One region of the Halobacillus sp. ABR2_026 genome, then DNA from elsewhere that is predicted to be linked to it. Evidence: riboswitches for the same ligand, from Rfam matches in the RefSeq annotation. Region 1 holds a riboswitch; each other region holds the start of a gene.

The links. A riboswitch is a leader RNA that binds a small molecule or an ion and turns the genes downstream of it on or off. The one in region 1 is predicted to bind S-adenosylmethionine.
Region 2: it holds a riboswitch for S-adenosylmethionine, as region 1 does, so the genes downstream of both, ACXADE_RS18830 (methionine ABC transporter ATP-binding protein) here and ACXADE_RS12205 (sodium:solute symporter family protein) in region 1, are expected to answer to the same signal.
Region 3: it holds a riboswitch for S-adenosylmethionine, as region 1 does, so the genes downstream of both, msrA (peptide-methionine (S)-S-oxide reductase MsrA) here and ACXADE_RS12205 (sodium:solute symporter family protein) in region 1, are expected to answer to the same signal.

The regions. Positions count from the first base shown of each region.
Region 1 covers NZ_JBSWTM010000001.1:2,339,450-2,347,256, reverse strand. Annotated here, with positions in the region: gene ACXADE_RS12220 (FecCD family ABC transporter permease) at 1-378, shown strand, start outside; gene ACXADE_RS12215 (hypothetical protein) at 375-1,013, shown strand; gene ACXADE_RS12210 (DUF2268 domain-containing putative Zn-dependent protease) at 1,306-1,830, shown strand; SAM riboswitch class I at 1,886-1,994, shown strand; gene ACXADE_RS12205 (sodium:solute symporter family protein) at 2,288-3,844, shown strand; gene ACXADE_RS12200 (hypothetical protein) at 4,047-4,307, shown strand; gene ACXADE_RS12195 (branched-chain amino acid transaminase) at 4,447-5,358, shown strand; gene ACXADE_RS12190 (hypothetical protein) at 5,422-5,622, opposite strand; gene ACXADE_RS12185 (AraC family transcriptional regulator) at 5,892-6,764, shown strand.
Region 2 covers NZ_JBSWTM010000001.1:3,711,913-3,719,719, reverse strand. Annotated here, with positions in the region: gene ACXADE_RS18865 (MBL fold metallo-hydrolase) at 1-741, opposite strand, end outside; gene ACXADE_RS18860 (sulfurtransferase TusA family protein) at 786-1,349, opposite strand; gene ACXADE_RS18855 (rhodanese-like domain-containing protein) at 1,396-1,692, opposite strand; gene ACXADE_RS18850 (DsrE/DsrF/DrsH-like family protein) at 1,709-2,188, opposite strand; gene ACXADE_RS18845 (metal-sensitive transcriptional regulator) at 2,248-2,505, opposite strand; gene ACXADE_RS18840 (DUF421 domain-containing protein) at 2,660-3,373, shown strand; gene ACXADE_RS18835 (DUF302 domain-containing protein) at 3,424-3,807, opposite strand; SAM riboswitch class I at 4,042-4,156, shown strand; gene ACXADE_RS18830 (methionine ABC transporter ATP-binding protein) at 4,240-5,268, shown strand; gene ACXADE_RS18825 (methionine ABC transporter permease) at 5,258-5,920, shown strand; gene ACXADE_RS18820 (MetQ/NlpA family ABC transporter substrate-binding protein) at 5,933-6,769, shown strand; gene ACXADE_RS18815 (M20 family metallopeptidase) at 6,784-7,807, shown strand, end outside.
Region 3 covers NZ_JBSWTM010000001.1:759,653-767,459, forward strand. Annotated here, with positions in the region: gene ppc (phosphoenolpyruvate carboxylase) at 1-445, opposite strand, end outside; gene ACXADE_RS03830 (GNAT family N-acetyltransferase) at 835-1,338, opposite strand; gene ACXADE_RS03835 (Na+/H+ antiporter NhaC family protein) at 1,474-2,976, shown strand; gene ACXADE_RS03840 (DinB family protein) at 3,017-3,505, opposite strand; gene ACXADE_RS03845 (AIM24 family protein) at 3,703-4,395, shown strand; SAM riboswitch class I at 4,558-4,679, shown strand; gene msrA (peptide-methionine (S)-S-oxide reductase MsrA) at 4,800-5,273, shown strand; gene ACXADE_RS03855 (ion channel) at 5,347-5,751, opposite strand; gene eutH (ethanolamine utilization protein EutH) at 5,881-6,969, shown strand; gene ACXADE_RS03865 (peroxiredoxin-like family protein) at 7,023-7,676, shown strand.

The DNA of each region.
Region 1 (7,807 bases):
TTCTTTGCAGGGGTGGTGGATGTTAAACAGCTGGGCGACGATGTAGCTACCGGGATGGGGGTGCGTGTCCAGTTTTTCCGATTTCTATTAATTTCATTAAGTGTTGGTTTAGCTGGAGCAGCGGTTGCTTTTGCAGGAGGGATTGCGTTCGTTGGCCTAATCGCCCCGCATATGGCAAGGTTGTTATTGCAGAGATCCTTTGCCTACTTAGTTTTCGGTACTGCTTTAATTGGAGCATTGATCGTTATGTCGGCTGATATTATTGCACGTACAGCCTTCTTACCTTCTGATATCCCGGCAGGCGTATTCACGGCTGGTATCGGAGCTCCATTTTTCATCTATTTATTATATCGAAATCGAAAGGTGATGAGTGAATGAATTCCATATCCTCTTTACTTGAAGAGACGGAATGCCTTGAGTTTCTACGCCATCAACAAAAGCGCATCAGTGCGCCCAATCTGAAGGTCACGGCTTCTATGATGATGAAAAAATACGCACAAATTCTACCTGCGAAAATATTAGAGTCTATGTTATGGGAAGACAAACCCAAAATCATTCCTATTACGGCGTGCAGGATTAGCGAAAAGTTGGAGATTAGCGTAGATGAAGACCAAATTTATTATGTTGATACAAGGGAAGAAGCATGGAGGCAGTTATTCAATCATCACCTGAGACTGGTATTACAATCCTTTCATGATCGAACGAACTTGCCGACGATAATTTTATGGGAAAATGTAGCCGTTCGAATCAATTCATTTTTTAGAAAAGCTATGGAAAAATATCCAGACTACCAGGAAAAAATCATTCATTTGGCGAAAGAACTGAATCAATTGGATGGCGGCTATTTTAATTGTGAAAAGCATCCGATGGCTGCGTATCTTTTGGATCATAGGGTCCTGGGTGAACATAAAGTTCGTCAAACTTGTTGTTACTTTCATAAATTAGACAAGAAGTCGGAAAGTCTTACTCATTGTTTGGTTTGTCCACTTCAAAGCTCAAACCGTTGTTCTTAACAGAAATGAAAGATGACTCTAAGTGGAGTGATTAAAAGGTGCGATTGATTCAGAGAATCTATCGCACCTTTTATTATTCTGTAAATTACGTTCGCTTTGAAACCGATTCTTCACGATCTCGTATGAAAATGAAAGACATGGAAATTTACGAATGATGATAAAGGAGGAATTATGCGACGATTATCGATCTTTGGAGTTTCGCTGTTCATTATTTTGACCGGGTGCAACGGGTATTGTTCCTTCTGAAAAAAAGGAGCTTAAAAAAGAACCTGTAGACCAAGAAAAAATGTACATGATGGAAACGAGTATCAACGGGCAATCCATGCAGATATTTTCTGCTTATGAATACGTGGATCAGTTTGTAAAAAAGGCTAAGGACATAGGGGGTGCCGAGGAACGGAAGACGTTGTGGAATGAGGTCGTAATGGACCAGATAAAGGATCGTTGTTTGAGTGGAAAGTACTCTCATCTGGTGGAGGGGTATATAAATTCTCCACCAGAAAAGTTGGAAAAGGTCGAAGAGGAAATCAAATTGCTGAGAGCTTCGGAATCAGAGGAAGCAGTTCTTGAAGCTTTGATAAAATCTTCAGATGCCCTGCTTGGCCCAGATACGACCGTTTGTCTTCTTCCAAGTGGAGAGATGGAGTTTTCAGGAGTAAATGTAGGAGCAGGGAAGATATCGATTTTCTACTTTCCGTGTTTTAACAACCAACGATTGAAACATACGGTTGGCCATGAGTATCATCATAGCACGTGGACGTCGCTATACTATTTATTGTCATTTAAAATCCCCCAGGTATTTTCCGAGACCGATTGACGTCCTGAAAGTGTATGGTAGAATAAAAGCCATGAACATTTGAATATTTGGAATTTTCTTATCCAGAGAGGCAGAGGGACTGACCCTATGAAGCCTCGGCAACCGGCTGATTCATGTACGGTGCCAATTTCAGAGGATCGCAAAAGCGGATCCGGAGATGAGAGAGTGTTTAACAGCAATCGAACGTTTGCCTAAAACCCTTCTCTCTTATTGAGAGAAGGGTTTTTTATTTTAAATAAGGAGGCCGGATATAGGGAACGATTGGATGAACAAGTAGTGAGGAGAGGTGAATGATATTGGTCTTAGCAATGATGGTTTGGGTGGGAGTCATGATTTTTTCCTTCCTGTTAGGTACATACCTCTGCTACAAAGTGGAAAAGTCCGGCGTTAAGCGTTGGGGAGCTACCGGGCGTCTTTTTAAGTACAAATAAGATTTAGGAAGGAAGTTGTTTAACGAATGATTTGGTATGTTGTTGTATTCAGTTTTTATGTCCTCTTTCTCATTTGGGCAAACATTAAAAGCTTAAAAAAAGCAGAATCGATCGATGATTATACAACGGGTGGTCACCGGATGGGGCTCCTGCTTGGAATCGGTACCACATCAGCAACGTGGGTAAGTGTGGCGTCAGTCATCGGTGTTCCTGGGTATTTATATAGTTCAGGTGTAGCGGCAGTCATCGGCTGGGTCGCCGGCTGGTGTTTTGGAGGGGCATTGATTCCAATCGTCGCCTATAAAATCCGACGACCTGAAAAGCCTGCACGAACTTTTCCTGAATTTATCCGACAAAGGTTCGAGCCTTTTCAGAATAAGAGTATATTACAGGCGATTGTCGGCATTCTCATGTTCATCGGTTATCTGCTTTTAGTCAACATTCAAGTGACAGGGTTCGGAATCGTCTTTTCAAGTATTACAGGCATTGATTATAAGATTGCAATTTTTGGTTTTTTACTTTTTATATTAATTACAAGCGTTGGTGGGTTTTGGTCTGTGGCAGCAACAGATACATTGAATACGATTTTAATCGCCATCGGAGTACTGCTGGCGAGTGGAGTGGTTTGGTCACTGACTGGCGGAATAGGAAACATCCTGGATACGCTGGCAACGACTACAGCTCCGACGAACGTAGGTGGCCCCGAGCTGGAGGAAGGGATTCTGCTTTCTCCTTTTGGAACATTCGGGATTGGTGCCCTTGTCTCCATATTTATATCGAATTCCCTGGGGACTCCTTCTTCTCCTCACTGGGTGACTAGAATGTTGGCCCCCCAGAACGTGAAGGTTGCAATTATGCAGGTGATGGGAACGATCCTCGTATTGATTTTCATTATGGGGCCGCTTATCATTATCGGATTAGGAGCAAAAGTACTTGTTCCAAGCATCCCTGTAGGAAAGACAACAGATTATATTATCCCTTTGGTGATTCAGGAGTACACACCGCCGATCATCGGTGGCATTACACTGGTCGCCATTTGTGCCGCTGCTATTTCCACGGCCAATTCAATGCTCCTGCACTGCGCGACTTCTTTGTATTACGACGTATACTTGAATATAGCACCAAGAAGGATTAGTGAACGTAAGTTCAAAAACTGGCTCCGTTTGAGTATATTTGCTATAGCAACGGCAGCCGTACTTCTAGCTATAAATCCACCGTGGTTTTTAGCTATGGGATTTGTCTATGTGTATGGAGGTTTTGGTGCGGCGTTCTTCCTTGTGGTCTTCTTAGGATTGTACTGGAAGAGGATGAACAGAGCCGGAGCTTATGCAGGAATCATTATAGGTTCTGTTGTTTATGTGACAGCAAAGGCTTTGGGCTATGAATTGCCATTCGTCATTGCGGTAGTCTGCTCATTAATTGGTGTGTTGCTCGCTGTTTACTTTACAAAGCGAACGCCTCTGGAAGCATATGAACCTTATTTCGAAGCAGACATCAGTGAATCAACACAACAAGCGCTGAATAGAATGAGAGCTACCCAGGATCATCCTGGAGTGAAAAAGGGTCAATCTAACATAGGCTAGGGAATATAGACTTTTTTCTTATAGCGGCAGCCTCTTAACAGGCTGCTGCTTTTTATATGGGCATAGCAATAATCCAACGCTTCTGGCAGGAAATAATATTCTGGGGGCTGAATCACTAGAGGTTCTTATCGACTGAAACATATTTCTTCCTGGCACGTATACTTAGGAGAAACCGAGCAACTCCAAGGGAAGGGGCGAGGATATGAAAGTCGTTGAGTATTTGTTATTGATGATCGCTATGGCAGGTATATGTACCTATCTTTTTTACCAAGCCGATTTTCTAGTATACATAGCTTTGTTTGGAGGTATTGGATTCTCCATTTTACATTTCATTCGCACTTATGATAAGAGAAAAAGAGCTGTACTTGGGAATCCTGATGCCCATTATTACAATACATTTGATGTGGATCATGATGGTTTTTCCTCTGATGACAGCTTCATAAGTGATGATGATCATTCGTAATCGGTCAGCGTGACCGTTCTGGTCTCCATGGAAAATCACTCCGTATCCAGGACTTCGTCACAGGTACTTTTGGCGAATGAGTATAGTCGACTTTATGAAGCATATAGTGTTTTAAAAAGGTGTGAATGCTTTGGCCTATATGTTTGATAAAGATCGGTATGTGGATGAGCATTCGTTGAGTATAAGTGTTAAAAACAAAGGCCTGAATTATGGGCTGGGTTGTATAGATGGGATCCGTGCTTTTTGGAACGAGGATCAGAAGCAATTGTTCATTTTCAGATTAAATGACCACTTGAGAAGATTCCATCAGTCGGGAAACAGTCTCTTTATTCATATCCCCTATACGATCGAGCAATTAACAGCGATCGTCAAGCAGCTGCTTTTGATAAACCAGGTGACTGAAGATGTCTATATTCGTCTTATATGCTTCAAGGGGGCAGATACTTTACGTCCAACATTACAAGACACTTTCAACCATTTAGCCATCTATACCGACGTAACGGATTATGAACCTAAACCATACTTAAAGGTCGGAATCTCTTCCTGGACAAGAATAGGTAGCAATATGATTCCTCCTCAAGCCAAACCTACAGCAGGTTATATGAACTCCGCATTAGCCATTTTGGAAGCAGCCTCTAACGGATTTGATGAAGCTCTTTTCCTGACTAGAGAAGGGTATGTCAGTGAGGGTGCTGCTGAAAATCTCTTCCTTGTTAAAAGAGGCAGCATCATTACACCACCTATATCTGATGATATTTTACCCGGAATCACTCGGCAGACAGTTACAGAAATAATCAGGAAAGAGTGGCATTTACCTGTTTATGAAAAAAGTATAACGAGAATGGAGTTATATGAAGCGGATGAAGTGTTTTTAACAGGAACGGCTATAGGGATCAAACCAGTGGTAGAGGTCGATCGGAGGCCGATAGGAAATGGAAAACCGGGAAAAATGACGTTGGAGGTATATAAGATTTACAACGAAATCGTTCGTGGGGGCAGGGAAGCTTATCATTCTTTTTGTACGCCATTGTACGAATGGAAAGAAATGTGAAAGGGCTGAAATCATGTGAAGATTACCACAGGAAAGAGGGGGCGTTTCGTTTGCCCCCCTTTTTTATATATTTTTATCGTTGCCGAATTTCTTATAGAGCGCTAAGGGAATAAAAACAGTAAAACCACCCAAAATACAGTAAATAACACCTGTCCATACATAATGATCGGTAATATAGGTTTGGATGAAAGTGATGATTTTTTCCTCAAATCCCATAAAAGCTAATATAAAGATGAAAACGATGAAGCTCTGTATTTTATTCATTTGCCACCTACCTTTACAATGATCCATTATTCATAGGTGCTTCCTCTTCGACAGATTCTTCGTTTCGATCTACTTAACAATAACCTTATTTAAGCTGGGTAAACCCTGTTTGTTTAAATTTGGAAAAATGTCGCTGGAATCTACTTTCTTTTTATAATGACTAAATAGAAAAGGAAACATATGGACGCTTCCCATGAAAAGTGGTGCAGGAAAAGTCGGGTTCATGAAGATTACCGATGCTATTCTAATGATGAAAGGAGGTCATATTCATGGATTCACTTAAGAATATGAATAAGGCGATGAAGTATATCGAGGAAAATCTTACAAGCGAAATCGACCTTAAGGTAGTCGCTCGTTTCGCTTGTTGTTCTGAATACCATTTTAAACGAATGTTTTCATTTCTGGCTGGAATCCCTGTGTCGGAGTATATACGGCGCAGGAGACTGAGCTTGGCTGCTATAGATCTTCAAAATAGTAACCTAAAGGTCATTGATGCTGCTATGAAATACGGGTACCAATCTCCGGACTCTTTTGCCAAAGCCTTTCTTCAATTGCATGGGGTGACCCCATCAGAAGCAAAAAATAATGGCCGGTGTTTTAAAGCCTATCCATGTATGACCTTCCAACTATCAATAAAGGGAGGAAATGCAATGAATTATCGTGTGGAACAAAAAGAAGCATTTACAATCGTAGGGATTATGAAAAGGGTACCCATTATATTTGAAGGAGAAAATCCGGAAATAACCGCAATGTGGAAATCCTTAACGATGGAGAAGATCAATCAATTAAAGAAACTCTCGAACGTCGAACCAATAGGGATGCTTCAAGCATCCACCAACTTCCCGGAAGAAAGGATGGAGGAGAAAGGGGAGCTGGATCATTACATTGGTGTTGCGTCCACCAAGGAAGGAGTGAAAGGCTTTTCAAAGCTTGAAGTCTCTGCTTTGACATGGGCCGTATTTGAAACCACAGGTCCATTCCCGGAAAGCCTACAGGAAACTTGGGGCAGGATTTATTCGGAATGGTTCCCTTCTTCCACCTACCAGGTAACCGAAGGACCTGAGATTTTGTCGATTAAAGATAAAGATTTAACTTCCCCCTCCGTAAGTTGTGAAATTTGGATACCGGTTGTGAAAAGCTAACATATAAAGGAGCTGTTTCGGCAGCTCTTTTTAGTTTCTGTTTATTCATTATGGTTTTAAAAATAAGGCTCTATTAAAGTTCAGTGTTGATATTTGCTTCAACGGATGGAAGTGACAATGAATGATAGGATGGTGAAAGGGAATTTATTTCCTAGTGTTGAAACCTTTAGATGATCTCCTTCCACGATCCAACCATTGAATCTTGCTGGATTATGATTTCGAAACGGAGCCTTTCCCTAAATGGCAGGATTGTTGAAGACTAGATTTCGAGATGTTTTTTGAGTGTATGGGGCTAAGGGGAATCGCTCGCTTTCCGCGGGAGCGCGGTGAGCCTCCTCAGGCTAACGCCTTGCGGGGTCTCACCCTGCACTTTTTTCCTCGTAGATATCCGGTTTCTGCGCCTAGCGGCTAGTGTGACTTCCCTCGCTTCTGTACGATAAGTCAACATCGAATCTCTTCGTTCTTCGTGTTTCCTTTATCTCCTCCAGCTCAGTCCAGTCCATACGCCGCTGAACGAGGCGCCTGCACACTTAAGATAGGAGTCTCGCCATCCCCCTCCGCCCTTTGCCATATAAGTATCTCGAAACCACTACTTGAAAAATCAGCTTGTATGGGTAAGAGAAGTGAATGATATCATCTCTACCCTATTAACGTTTAGCATACGCAAATGCTTGATACTACGCACGATCTGCCCGCCTAGGGGAGAAGAATTGGAAACTTACGAATCCATACAGATGTTCGAACCTCAACCATTCAAGCTCACCCTTTTTAAAGTGGCTTCGAGACACTTATAAGGGAAAGGGGGCGGAGGGAAACGGTGAGACTCCTATGGGACGTGTGGGACAGGTGAGACCCCGGAAGGCGTAGCCTGAGGAGGCTCACCGCCCGCCCCATGGAAAGCGAACCTTTTCCCGGAGCCCCTAGAATCACACAAACATCTCGAAGCTGAGTCTTCAAGAAAAGGGAGCTTTCGTTGAATAAGCCAACTATAAAAAAAGGAACTTCCATAAAATTGGAAGTTCCTTTTTTGAAGTAATATCAAC
Region 2 (7,807 bases), 1.4 Mb from region 1:
CAAGTATTGATCATCTACAACGAAGGAAGTGGATCCTTTCGTGTGTCCAGGAGAGTACAACGCATGAATATCGATGTTTGTATTTCCTACCGTGACATGGTCTCCATCACGAAGTGGTTGGTAATCGAATGTCACTTCACCAGCATCTTCGGGAGGCAGCCAATATGTGGCACCTGTTTGTTCTGCAATTTTGCGTCCACCAGAAATGTGATCGGCGTGCAAGTGCGTATCAAAGACGTTCGTGATTTTCACACCGAGTTCTTTAGCGAAATCAACATAAACATCTGTCATTCTTGTTGAGTCGATAATCGCTGCTTCTCCGTTAGATACAACCATGTAAGAAAGGCAGCCTTTCCCGATACGTACGAACTGATAAAGTTCGCCGCCATCTTTCAGGTCATTGACTTTGACAGGCTCCAGATGTTCACTCCAGGCTTTCATGCCGCCTTCTACGGAGTAAACATTTTCGAATCCTTCTTCCACAAGCATTTCAGCAACCATTTGAGAAGATCCGCCTTTGGCACAAACGACAGCAATTTCTTTTTCTTTTGGAAGCTGATCGACAATTTCTTCGACACCATCAAGGAGATCGAAATAAGGAATGTTCAGATAAGAAAAGTTTTCGCCTTCTATTTTCCAATCTTGATAGGCGTCTTCGGTCCGTACATCAAGAAGGAAAAGTTCTTCATTATTCAACACTTTATCGGTGATTTGTTTAACCGTCATGTTTTTTACAGCCATCTTATTACCTCCCGGGGTATAATTTTTCGTAAAAAAATATAGATTTAAAGTTTTGTTAGTTCGCCGTTCCAGCCACTCATGCCTGGAATTACATTGTAAACATGCTCAAACCCTTTTTCTAAAAGCTTCTGAGCAGCAAGGTCACTGCGGCTTCCTGTACGGCAGACGACATAGATCTTCTTCGTACGATCCAATTCATCTGCACGTTCATCTAGTTCTCCAAGTGGAAGAGACGTTGCTTCAGGGATATGCTCGAAGGCATACTCAGCAGATTCGCGCACGTCTACCAGCAGGACATCATCGTTCTTGCGCAGAACATCCAGCTCTTCGTTGTCTACAACATTCGGATGTTTCTTCTCTTGTTCTTCTTCACCACTTGATTTGCGGATATAATGCTTGAGGACGTCTCCTTCTTCAATCGTTCCTAAATACTGATGTCCTGCACTTTTCGACCATGCTTCAAGGTCTGCTTTTGAACCTTTATCAGTAGCCTGGATCTCAAGGACTTGCCCAGCTTCGATGTCCTTCATTGTTTTCTTTGTCTTCACAATAGGCATAGGACAAGCTAATCCTTTGGCATCTAACGTAAGATCTGTTTTCAATTCCATTCTTACATTCCTCCTCTACCCTTGCAGGTATATTGTGTTCAGTCATTTATTTAGTAGGGCCTTCCCAGCTCATCATGCCGCCTTCCATGTTCGTCACATCGTATCCTTTTTCGGCCAGGATTTGAGATGCACGACCGCTGCGACCGCCGGAACGGCATACCATAATATAAGACGTATCCTTATCCAATTCATCTGTACGTTCTTCAACAGTACCCAGTGCGATGTGCTTTGCCCCAGGAATCATACCTTCTGCCACTTCCTCATCTTCACGTACATCGATAATGTTTAGTTCTTTACCTTCAGATAGTTGTTGTTCTACTTCTTTTGCTGTCATTGTTTTCATATATGATTCCTCCTCATTAGATAAACAGGTTCACATTTCCCTCTTCTGCATCTGCAAGATAAGCAGCTACACCTGCATATTGAATATCTTCCAGTAATTCTTCTTTCTGCAATCCTAAAAGATCCATGGTCATTGTGCATGCAACTAAGTTAATTTCCTGTTCCTGAGCCATTTCAATGAGGTCTGGTAATGGCATTGCATTGTGTTTTTTAATCACATCTTTGATCATTTTAGGGCCAAACCCTGCAAAATTCATTTTAGAGATGCCCATCTTATCTGCTCCACGGGGCATCATTTTACCAAATATTTTTTCCATGAAGCCTTTCTTTACTTGAATATTCTCATCTTTACGAAGGGCATTCAATCCCCAGAAGGTGTGGAAAATCGTAACTTCGTGGTCATAAGCTGCGGCCCCGTTTGCAATGATATAGGCAGCCATTGCTTTATCATAATCCCCGCTGAATAGAACAATATTCGTCTTTTTTGTTTCAGACATGCTTCATCCTCCTAATATTTATAGTTATACGCGTATGGGTATATTTTGCTGTAAAAAAATTATCTGCTTTTGACAAGCAATTGAACGGCTTCGTTAATGGATGCTTCTTTGTTTTCTTGATCGTCAGCGTCCTGGATACACTCCACAAGGTTGGAGCTTACCACGAGCCCGATCGCACGGTCAATCGCACTTCTGGAAGCGGAAAGCTGAGTAATGACATCTTTACAGTCTTTATTTTCTTCCATCATTTTCAGAACGCCTCGCAGTTGACCTTCCAAGCGTTTGATTCTATTTTTGGCTGCATCATTATATTCCACTGAATAAGACCTCCCTTGTGAAGTGTGGATCGTTCGCTATTGAACAGTACATGACTCATAATATACCCCTGTAGGTATAATGTCAACACCCAAGCTCGTATTTTCTTGGATAATGCCTATAAGTCCGTATCAAACTAAAAGCGAGGTGAGGAATATGGAGTTATGGATGGATACCCTTAAAGTAATCGGAAGAATTTTGACCATTCTGCCTCTGCTTCTGGGGGTAGGTCTCTTTATGGGCAAGCGTTCAATCGGTGAGCTTCCTGTATTTGATTTTTTAGTCGTGCTCGTATTGGGGTCTGTTGTTGGAGCAGATATCGCAGATCCTAAGATTGATCATATTCATACGGTGACAGCGATTATTGTTATCGCTCTTTTACAGAAATTTATCGTATGGGTGAAGCTCCACCATCGAACGATCGGCAAAGTTCTAACCTTTGAACCGACGATCGTGGTTTATGATGGAAGAATGGTGGAAGAAAATATTTCAAGGATTCACTATTCGCTTGATAACATTACACACATGCTCAGGGAACAGAAAGTATTTGAACTGGGGAGTGTCTCTTTGGGGATCATCGAACCTAATGGCCAACTCTCGGTAAAGTTGAAAAACGAAAAAGAAACGCCGACACGGGAAGACCTTGGTCTTTTACATAGGGGTGGGGGTTATGATATTCCACTTATTCTTGATGGTCAAATGCAAGAAGATCTCTTGGCCCGCTTAGGAAGGGACAAGGAATGGTTGAATACTGCACTAGGAGGACACAAAATTCAAGAGGTCTTTTATGCTGCAATTACAAGCCAGGGGGCGTTCCATTATTCGTTAAAAGGAAAAAAAGCGGAAGATTTACCTCCCATTGAACATTGAGTGGAGGGAGGAATGAAAAGAGCCACCGCTTAAGGTGGCTCTTTGGGATATTATACGCTCTGGTCAAGGCAGCGCTTTAACCTTTCTTCAACATCACCGGCCATTTCCTGAATGGTTTGATCATCGACCATTTCTGTCAGGGAAGTCGGTTTCGGCATACCGATTTTAGTTTTATGTCCATCTTCATAAACGACCATCTTACAAGGGAGGAAATACCCTGCCATTACATTTTCATTTAGAATGCGTTGAGCTTCTTTGGGATTGCAGACTTCCAGGACTTTAAATTCTTTTTCGAATTCCAGTCCTTTTTCGTGAAGCTTATCCTTAATGTCGAAATTCCATAATACGCCGAATTGTGCTTCTTTCAAATTAGCTTCAAGACTCTCGATGGCTTCATCAATTCCTTTGTCTGTTTCCACAGTATAATGAAACATGGAAAGACCCTCCTTGATCATAAATTCTTCTTATCCATACCCGTTGAGGTATGAAATTAATCATTCTCAGCGGCAGAACCTTACACAGCTTTAATTTGAGAGGAGAGCCGCATTTTCTTTCCGGCATAAAATGACGTAATGATCGATATTTCGGAAATTTTAGTGAATTAAATTGACAAAGGTTTTTAGCTGTATTATGATTGGCAACATCAATAAAAAAGCAAATGAATTTTCTTCTTATCTAGAGAGGTGGAGGGACTGGCCCTACGAAACCTCGGCAGCGGAACTGATCTATGGATCAGAAACTGTGCCAACTCCAGCATGTGCGAATGCATGTGAAAGATGAGGAGAGACGGTATCTCATACAGGTTGGGAGCCCCTCTTCTTATTTTTTAAGAAGAGGGGCTCTTTTTGCGTCTAGGAGGGGACAAAATGATCCAGTTCGAAAATGTTTCAAAGGTTTACGATCACAATGGGAATGACTTGAGAGCTGTAGACCAAGTGGATCTCACTATTCAGAAAGGTGAGATTTTTGGAGTGATCGGCTTTAGTGGAGCCGGTAAAAGCACCTTGATCCGACTTGTCAATCTGCTGGAGCGGCCGACGGAAGGAAGGGTGCTGGTGAATGGGGAGGAATTGACCAGTCTTTCCAAGCCTGATTTGAGGCAGGTGAGGAAGCGAATCGGGATGATCTTTCAACATTTCAACCTGCTTGAGTCCAAGACTGTTCACCACAATGTCGCTTTTCCATTGTCATTATCAGGGACCCCGAAAAAAGAGGTGAATGAAAGGGTTGAAGAAATCCTTGAATTCGTCGGCCTTTCTGATAAAGCGAAGCAATATCCAGAGGAATTATCCGGGGGGCAGAAACAGAGAGTCGGCATTGCAAGGGCTTTAGCCACATCGCCAGATATTTTGCTATGTGATGAAGCGACATCGGCTTTGGATCCAGAAACAACAAAATCAATATTGAAGCTGTTGAGAAGAGTACGGGATGAATACGGGATAACGATTCTGATGATTACACACGAAATGAATGTCGTTCGAGATGTATGTGACAGGATCGCCGTCATGGAAAATGGACGTGTGATTGAAAAAGGATCGATTTTCAACCTCTTCTCGAATCCTCAACATCCGACCACTCAAAATTTTGTTCGGACGGTCCTTGAAAATGACATCCCGGCATCGATCTTAAAAGGGATTGAGGAAAGAGGATCCGCGAGGAATATTTACAGGGTGACGTTTGTAGATGAGAGGGCTGGCGAACCCGTACTTTCTCAGGTGGCGAAATCATTTCCTGTAGAAGTGAATGTGCTGTTTGGGCAAATTACAGAACTTCAAGGTACACCGTTCGGTCACCTTGTCGTAGAACTTCAAGGGGAAGATCAGGAAATTCTCCGGGTGATCAATCATATTCAACAAAGAGTATCGGTCCAGGAGGTGTCTTCACATGCAGGTTAACTTAATGGATTTTTGGCCGAAGATTTGGGAAGCGACGTATCAGACATTGTTGATGGTGGGGATCTCCTTGCTGGCTGCTACTTTGATCGGCCTGCCTTTGGGGATTCTTCTCGTCGTAACGAGACAGGGAGGGCTGTTGGAAAATAAAACACTGTTCGGGGGTTTCAGTGCCGTGGTGAACTTTTTCCGTTCTATTCCTTTTATTATTTTGCTTGTGGCCATCCTGCCATTTACACGACTGCTTGTGGGTTCCTCGATAGGTACTGCAGCAGCGGTCGTCCCACTCGTGATTTTCTCTGCTCCTTATATTGCTCGTTTGGTAGAGAGCAGCCTCATGGAAGTGAAACCTGGAGTCGTTGAGGCGGCGGAAGCGATGGGAGCTACCCCGTGGCAGATCATACGCAGAGTATACATACCGGAAGCGTTAAGTTCGATTGTCCTCAACTTAACGATTGCGACGATCGGTCTGGTGGGAGCATCGGCTATGGCCGGTTTCGTAGGAGGCGGAGGTCTTGGAGATCTCGCGATATCGTATGGATACCAGCGATTTGAAACAGATATCATGATCGCTACAGTTTTACTACTTGTTCTAATTGTACAAATCACACAGACGATCGGAAACATGGCGTCTAAAAAGATACGAAGACAATAGGAGGTTTTAATGATGAAAAAATGGATCATTGCATTAAGTTTAATCGTCATAGGAGGTCTTGTACTCGCAGGTTGCTCGAATGAAAGCGGGGCAGCCTCTGAGGAAACTAAGACAGTGAAAGTGGGATTGAACGGGTCAGGAGTACCAATCTGGGAGAAAATCAAAGAAAAAGCGGCTGAAGAAAGCATTGAAATTGAGCTCGTCGAATTTGCTGATTATGTTCGTCCTAATATGGCTCTTGCGGACGGAGACATCGATTTGAATGCTTTCCAAACGGTCTCCTATTTCGATTCTTTTATTGAAGAACATAACTTGGATCTTGCTCCGATCGGCACCACATTGATTGCCCCGATGGGTATCTACTCTGACAAGTATGAAGATGTCAGTGAAATTCCCGATGGAAGCTCAATTGCCATACCGAAAGAAGCGACTAACATGGGCCGGGCGCTCTTGCTTCTGGAAGAATCTGGTTTGATTGGACTTCCAGATGATTTTGACGGAAACGGCGATTTAAGCAAGGTGAAGGATAATCCTAAAAATCTTGAATTTGAACCGATTGTCGCGGCTCAAACCCCTCGTGTTCTGCCGGATGTATCAGCATCGATCATTAATAATGGTGTAGCGGTCGAAGCTGGATTTGTTCCGGTTGAAGATGCGATTGCCATTGAGGATGAAACGGCTCAACCATATATTAACATCATCGCCGCCCGTGCGGATGAAACCGACAATAAAACGTATCAAAAAATCGTAGAAATCTACCAACAGGAAGATGTAGCTCAACACATCGAGGAAGTATACAATCAGTCGCTCATTCCTACATTTGTTCCACTGGAAGACATCGGTTGGTAAAGGGGGGGGCGAGTATGAGTATAGGTATCAATCATTCATTAGAAGCCTCTATAGAAGAGAAATTGAAATTTCATCGAGAGAAATATCTGAAAGTCAGTCATGCGATTCACGCGAATCCTGAAGTTGGAAATGAAGAGTATTTTGCGTCCCAGCAACTAATATCTCTTCTTGAAGCGGCAGGTTTTGATGTGGATACGGGGATACCGGAACACCCGACAGCTTTTAAAGCACGTAAGGCTTCAGGTAAACCAGGATCTACAATTGGTTTCCTTGCTGAATATGATGCTCTCCCGAGTCTCGGGCACGCATGTGGGCACAACATTATCGGTACGGCTTCCGTGGCTGCTGCCATTACACTAGGAGATTTTTTGGAGCAAACAGGAGGAGAAGTAGTGGTACTTGGAACGCCTGCGGAAGAAGGAGGACCGAACGGAAGTGCAAAAGGTACTTTCGTGAGACACGGACTTGTACAAGAGTTGGATGCCTGTATGATGGTCCACCCTATGGGACGCACATCGGGCTCTGCTCCTACGCTTGCTGTAGACCCGGTTGACTTCGAGTTTTTTGGCAAGCCGGCCCATGCTGCAAGCAATCCCGAAGATGGGATCAATGCGCTGGATGGGGTTATTCAGTTATATAATGGGTTGAATGCGTTAAGACAGCATGTGACGGATGATGTCCGCATCCATGGAGTGATACTGGACGGAGGGGACGCTCCGAATATTGTCCCCAACTATGCACGTGCAAGGTTCTTTTTACGTGCAGATAAAAGAAAAACGTGCGATGAGCTGACGAAAAAGGCCGAACAGGTTGCCAAAGGCGCGGCAGAAATGACTGGAACCACTTATCGGATGACAAGGATACAAAATGGAGTCGATAACTTTAAGGTCACCCCGGAATTCGATCGTGTGTTTGAAGGAAAGATATCAAAGCTCGGGGAATATTATCACCAGAATCGTAAAGGATTGGGGTCCACGGATGCGGGGAATATCAGCCAGGTGATTCCAACTATTCACCCTTATATAAAAATCGGTGCAG
Region 3 (7,807 bases), 1.6 Mb from region 1:
CGGTAATAATCAATTCCAGAGAGAGTTTATTTAAAACTTCTTGGATAGCATCTTTTGAAAACTCATTGTTTTTCAAATTCTGTACAGCACTCTCAAGAGAGAACGGCTGAGCCCCGTGGTCTTCGCGCAGCTGGTATTCACGGCGTCTGCGGATGCGGTGATTTTGTTCAGCGATGTTTACGAGGTGGAAATAAATTGAGAATGCGCGGATGACTTGGGAGCGCATCGGTGGTTCGAGGTTTTGAATCTCTTTCTTCAGTTGGTTGTATGTTGAGGGGTCTGGGTTATTCCTCAGGTCTTTCGTCAGTTGTCGGATGGTTTCTACTTTGTTCAGTAGTTCCTCTCCGCCGTGGTGGACGAGAATGTCACCAAGCATTTTTCCTAATGCATGAATATCCCTTCGTAAGGGAGTTGTATGATCGTTTGTGTTTTTGACAGTAGTCATACTTTCACCTTCCTGTTAGATCATTTAAGTAAAATTTCGTTTGCCTATGTGTTTCATAATGTTATCAGAATAATTTGCATAGTCAAACACTTCGAACCGTGTTATCATCTATGGTTGCCCTGTTTTTACTTGAGTCAATGTTCAGAGAAACTAAAGCTGACAGTGAATGTAAGCGTTAACTTATAACCATGCATAAACATACTTTTTCTATTTTAAATTTTTTCATCCTAAAATACAAAATGTAAATCTTAGGTGTTGTGTTTTGGAATAATTTGTATGACCTGGCCACCCAGTTATTTCCAATTTGGGTGGGAGGTGTTTTATTGGGGTGGAGTATAGAATTTGGATGGGAATGAAAAAGTAAAGGGAGGACCATGAGTGGCCTCCCTTTATAGTGGGGTCAGTTTTTCGAGACTCATTTCATACAGGTTCCATTTTTCGTTTCCGAACGAGCGGTGGTTTTTCAAATGACGATCAATGGTGAATCCTGCTTTTTTATAACAATGAATCGCTTTTGTATTAAAATCGAAAACGCCTAAGGTTAATCTTTCAAGGCCCAGAGTTTGGAAAGCGTAGGTGGAGAAGGCCTCCATCATTTTGATTCCATATCCTTTTTTTCTAAACTGAGGAAATACGAGCACTTTTCCGATTCTCCCTTGGTTTTTGTGAAGATCGATGCGACCAATTGAAATATGTCCAATCACCCTTCCCTCATTGGCATCATAAACTTGGAAAGCCTTTCGATCCGGGGCCTTTTTGTACTCCAGAAGTTGTTGATGTGTTAATGGGTAATGAAACATCGGGCCGCCCCACTGAAGAAGAAACCTTGGGGATTGGATACAGTCGATTACTACTTGAAAGTCTTTTTCTTGAAAGGGAATGAATTGCAGCATATGTGCACTCCTTTTTACTTCTTTTTTTGAGGATCTATCATTTTTGAAAAATTGGGAAAAAAATCGTGACATTACATCTATACACATGTAATGATAAACTATTGTACAGTTAACGTTGATAGAGGAGGGAATTTTGTGCCGGATAAAGACAAAGAAAAAGAAAAAGAACAAATTGTAGATGAAGCCTTAGGAGAAAAAGACATACGAAGGTTGGAGTTCCGCGGTGGCGTCTTCACAGCAACTGTACCTTTAGTATTCTTCATTATCTGGGCCATTGTCTTGAGTGTCACAGGCCTTGTGACTGAGCAAGCGCTCGTCCTCGGCATGGTGATCGGGATTGCTATTGGACTGTTTTTATGTAAATCCAAATGGTCAGATTATGCCCAAAGTTTAATTTCAGGAATGGCTCAGCCTGTCGGGGTGGTCGCCATTATCGCCTGGTTTTGGGCAGGGATGTTTGCCAACATGTTATCAGCTGGTGGATTAGTGGATGGTCTCATTTGGTTCGGTTTCCAATCCGGACTAGAGGGAGGAGCTTTTGTAGGAATCACCTTCCTGTTGGCTGGGTTATTTTCCACAGCTGTTGGTACAGGTTATGGTACAGTGGCGACCTTTGGTGTGCTCATGTATCCTGCAGGGGTTATCCTGGGAGCAGATCCAGTCATCCTTCTTGCAGCAATTTTAAGTGGTGCCGTGTTTGGGGATAACTTAGCTCCTGTATCGGACACGACGATTGTCTCTGCCACGACCCAGGATGCGGATGTACCAGGTGTGGTACGTTCACGTTTCAAATATTCCATCACTGCTGCTATTCCAGCTCTTATTTTATTCGTGATTTTCGGTGGTGGCGGAGAAATGGGAAGTCAGCAGGTCGTCAATCAATTACAGAATGAAGTCTCACCGGAAGGATTACTTATGCTCGCTCCGTTTGCTTTGGTTTTATACTTAGCTTTGAGCGGTCATCATCTTTTAACCTCTCTTTCATACGGAATCCTGGCAGCAGGAGTGTTTATTCTCTTATCCGGGAAATCGTTGACAGAGGTCCTGCATATTCATAAGAATGATGCTGGTGAAGCGGTAGTTGAGGGCGCATTGATCGATGGGATCAGTGGTTACTTTAACATGGCTATCCTCATCTTGTTCATTTTGGCAGCCGCCTATCTATTGGATGTTGCCGGCACGATGGATGTGATCAAGAACTTCTTCCTGAAGTTGATCAACAATGTTGTGCGCAGAGCTGAACTTTCAATTTTCGGAATAGTGGCTTTCTTGAATGTATTCATTACAATCAATACGGCTGCTGAAATAGCAGCTGCTCCGTTTGTCCGTAAGCTTGGTAGAGAAATGAACATCCATCCTTACAGAAGAGCTAACTTTCTGGATACAGTTACTTCTTCGCTGGGATATATTTTTCCATGGAGTGGTGGTGTACTGCTCGCATGGGCAACCGTCCAGGGAGCAGCCGATCAATACGATTTCCTGCCTGTCGTCGGGCCGGGAGAAGTCTTTCCATTTGTATTTCAAGGATGGCTATTGTTAATCGTCATGTTTATTGCCGCATGGACTGGCTGGGGACTTCGTTATACTGGAAAGAATGGTGAAGAAGTAAAGCCGGAGGATTTTGAAAAACAAGAATAATAAAGGAGCCTCCTGAGTGATGACTCAGGAGGCTTTTGATTTATGCATGTATATGTGCTTTGATTTCCTTCATTTGGTCCAGGTGGCGCAGTTCGTGCCAGCCGATAAATTCCACCCATTGGACTAAGTTCATATCTCCGAAAGAGGGATGTGGAAAGACTCTGTTTTTTAAAGTTTCTTCATCTTTATTATGGATGAGGAACCAAGTAGCTTCACGGGACTTTTTCAAACCTTCCTTGGCATCTTCTAGGGATTGGAATTCTCCTTTTGGCTGGACGGCCTCTGGAGCTTCCACTTTGTAATCACGGTTGGTCGTCTTATGGATTGGTTTTTCGGTCGCCTGTTGAGTGTCTCCTTGTTTAAGGGCTTGATTAATTTGATAAACAATCAGTTGTTCCATCAAGTAAAGATGTTCTAAAACTTCTAGAATGGACCAACGGTTTTCTTCCGGCTTGACGTCAGCTTCCTGTGTAGAAACTTGTTCAACGAAATTCAGGAGTTCCTCTCTTTTGTCTTCTAAGCCATACATACAAATTCTCCCTTTCAAGTGAAGTTACCTCGAGTTTATCACAACTACTATCAATGAATCTTTCCCGAGCCCTCCACATAATGAAACCTTTCCCCGACTCCATCGTATATACATTATGTGAAGAAGGGATTTATTGTATGACCAGGTCATACATATATTTCCATTATACGACTAGACAATTTGGAGGGGGCAAAGGTATGAGTGAATATTCCATTGAAGAGTTTATTCGGAAAACGAAGCAGGATGAATCGGAGAATGATTATTTTGAGTTGGAGACGCCGAGAATTCTGGAAGTGAATCTTCTTGATCAAGTCTGGGCCAAGGCGGGTGCGATGATATCCTATAATGGAAACATTAAGTTTGAGAGAGAAGGTATTCTTGAACATGGGGTTGGGAAATTGTTCAAAAAAGCGATGACAGGAGAAGGTAGTTCCTTAATGAAGGCGACAGGGAGGGGGCGTTTGTACCTTGCCGATCAGGGAAAGAAAATAACCATCTTTGACTTGGACAATGAGACGCTTACCGTTAATGGCAATGATCTGCTGGCCTTCGAACCGAGCATTGACTGGGATATTAAACTGATGAAAAAGGTAGCCGGTATGGTTTCCGGAGGGTTATTTAATGTGACGCTGAGCGGAAGCGGCCGGGTTGCAGTTACTTCCCATTATGAACCGCTGACGCTTTTGGTACGCCCGGGTGAACCGGTGATCACAGATCCACATGCTACGGTGGCATGGTCAGGTCACTTGGAGCCGAATTTCAAAACAGACATCAGCTTCAAGACGTTGATCGGACGGGGAAGCGGAGAGTCGATCCAAATGCAGTTCGAGGGGGATGGGTTCGTCATCGTCCAGCCTTTCGAAGAAGTATATACGACGGGCCAAAGCTGAAGCTGAATTTTTTACAGACAGGCATGTGCGTGTTATCCTTTGAATACAATAAATACAAGAGAGAACTTGAAGCCCATCGAAATTAATTTTTCAGTCTGTTATCCTTTACTTCTTTACACAAACGTAGTACTATGGGTACTAACAAAAATAAATAACGGAAACTTCTTATCCAGAGAGGCGGAGGGACTGGCCCTTTGATGCCCGGCAACCATCGAATCAATCCAAGGATTGACGAGAACGGTGCCAATTCCTGTAGAATGGATGACCATTCTAAGAGATGAGAGGATCGTGCGGATATTAGCGACCCCTTTTCTTACTGGATAAGAAAAGGGGTCTTTTTGTGGAACAACACGCCCGTCAAGGCTCTCGATAGAAGTTGCGTTAAGGGAAAGGAAAGATGTTATATGGCAACAGCTATTTTTGGTGCAGGATGTTTCTGGGGAGTAGAAGCATTCTTTGAAAAATTCGAAGGAGTTACTCAAACGAAAGTCGGTTATATCGGCGGCCATTTGGAGAATCCGACCTATGAACAAGTGAAAGCAGGGGAAAGCGGACATGCTGAGTCCGTTAAAGTGGAGTATGATCCAACGGTCATCACATATGCAGAACTTGTGAATATATTCTTTGAAGCTCACGATCCTACCTCCCGGAACAAGCAGGGAATTGATGTCGGGCATCAATACCGTTCTGTCATTTTTTATTCCGATGCAAGTCAACGCTACATTGCTGACGAAAAAATTAAGGAATGGGAAGAAAAAGGAATCTTTAAACGCCCAATCGTTACCGAAGTTGAACAGGCAACGACTTTTTACGAAGCAGAAGAACATCATCAGAAATATCTGCAAAAGCATGGCTCAGCGGCATGCTCCATCGGATAAAGCGAAAGGACCCTAGAAGGGTCCTTTTTTTATGGATGATAACCAAAGTTGGTCCTGAAGTTTCGTTGCTTTTTCATTCTTTATGATGCCGGGATCCATCCATTGCTTTAAGAAAGTACGCAGTTGGAAGAAGGATGCCGATCCCGGACTCAAGCAAGGCAAAGAAGCGTGTGATCCCGACGGGCAGCATATCTCCATAACCTACGCTTAATAATGTTTCACCACTAAAATAAACCAAATCCAAAAAGGAAGGGTCTACAGCATCTCGTGATGATAAACTGGTAACAAGGATGACTCCATTCGTGGAAAGTACGTAATAGATGATCGCAAATCCGATCAATACACCTGTAAGGACAAAGAATAATTGAAAGAAAAGGGCTGTGCTGAAATAGCTTTTCTTATAATGTTTGTTTGTGAAAAAATAAACCAGGTTGGCTGCGATGAAAATGATGGTCACGATGAATAAGGCTTGTACCATTTCGTTTCCTCCCTTCTCCTGAGATGAGTTAGCTGTCCGTTGCCGAGGAGAAACGGACGTTATGCAGAAACAACTACCCGAATGGCAAGTTATTATAAACATGGATGACATAAGGAAGGGGATGACTGTATGTGGATGAATGATGCGATTCTTATCATCATGTGTTTGTTCATGGTGCTTGGAGCGCTTGATTATTATGTCCTGAATCATAAGCTTTCTCTCGGATGGCGGTTTTATGAAGCCTTTATGATGATGGGTCCGCTCGCTCTGTCAATGGTCGGGATTATTTCTTTAGCCCCGGTGCTCTCACAATGGCTTGCCCCTGTCATCCGTCCCGTATTTTTATGGCTCGGGGCAGATCCTGCAATGTTTGCATCCATGATGCTGGCTATTGATATGGGGGCCTATCCGTTAGCAGAGTCTCTCGCTATAGAAAAGGAGGCAGCTACGTTTTCGTGGGCACTTCTCGGGACTATGATGGGGCCTACGCTCGTTTTCACCATTCCTGTAGCCTTGACGATTGTAAAAAAAGAAGACCGCCCATTCTTTTCCAAAGGAATCTTAGCTGGTCTGGTCACTGTTCCAATCGGATGCTTTATCGGAGGTGGACTGGCTGGTTATGAAGCAGGGTGGATGCTTCGTAACCTGACTCCTGCTCTTTTACTTTCTATAGGCATTGGTGCCGGATTATGGTTGTTTACAGATGTGACCATTCGTTTATTTTCTTATTTTGGAAAAACGATTGAAATAATAATCATCACAGGCCTTGTTCTTATCATTATTGAAACACTTACAGATATTGTTCTCCTCCAAGGTATGGCTCCGTTATCGGAAGGGATGATCATTGTAGGTAGAATTACGGTCACTTTAGCCGGGGCTTATCCTCTTGTCGCATTTATTAATCGCAAGGGGGAGAAGGTCATTGGTAAGCTTGGGAAGAAATTTGGGATGAATGCTACTTCTCTCACAGGGTTGATTGCCTCCACGGCTCACCATTTACCGATGCTTGCAACGATGAAAGATATGGATGATCGAGGAAAAACGGTCAATGCTGCTTTTGCTGTCAGTGGGGCGTTCGTTATTGGCAGTCATTTTGCATTTGTAGCGAGTGTTGAAAAAGGGATGATCTTTCCAGTATTAGCAGGAAAGTTATCAGCAGGATTACTCGCAGTCATTCTGGCTCTATGGATGACGAGGGAAAGCAAATCAGTTTCCTAACAAACCCACACGCTTTATAATAAGGACTGAATCCACAAAAAAGGAGTTTTTTCATGAAATCGCAAATGAAACAGCAGTATGATGAGTATATTGAGAAATTCAAGAAATCGGCTCCTCAAGAAACACAGGATAAAATGAAGAAAGCCATTGATGAACTGGAATCTTCCGATGAGGGCAAAGGTCTGCCTGCAGGTGAAAAAGCCCCTAATTTCAATCTTCCAGACGCCAAAGGCGAGACTGTTGAGTTGAATGAGCAGTTGAAAAACGGCCCGGTTATCCTGACTTTCTATCGTGGAGGATGGTGCCCTTACTGTAATATGGAATTGAGGGCCTATCAGGAAATTCTTGATGAGATTCATGGAGAGGGAGCGGAATTGATTGCCATCAGCCCGCAGACTCCGGACCATTCATTGAGTACTCAGGAGAAAAATGAACTGAATTTCCATGTATTAAGTGATGTGGGGAATGAAGTGGCGAACCAATATAATCTTGTTTACCAGCTGCCGGAGTATCTTGCGGAGGTCTACAAAGAGAAAGGTTTGAATGTAGATCAACATAACGGGGATGAGACGTGGACACTGCCTGTCTCTTCTACTTATATTATCGATAAAGACGGAACGATTGCCTATGAATATACGAAATCGGATTATAAAGATCGTGCAGAACCATCAGATGTTCTGGATGAATTGAAGAAGTTGAACAAGTAAACAGCAAAAGCGTCCTCTACAAGAGAGGACGCTTTATTTTTTAGGCTCTGTTAAAGTTCAGTGTTGATATTTGCAGCAACGGATGGAAGTGACAATGAATGATAGGATGGCGAAAAAGGTATTTATTTCCA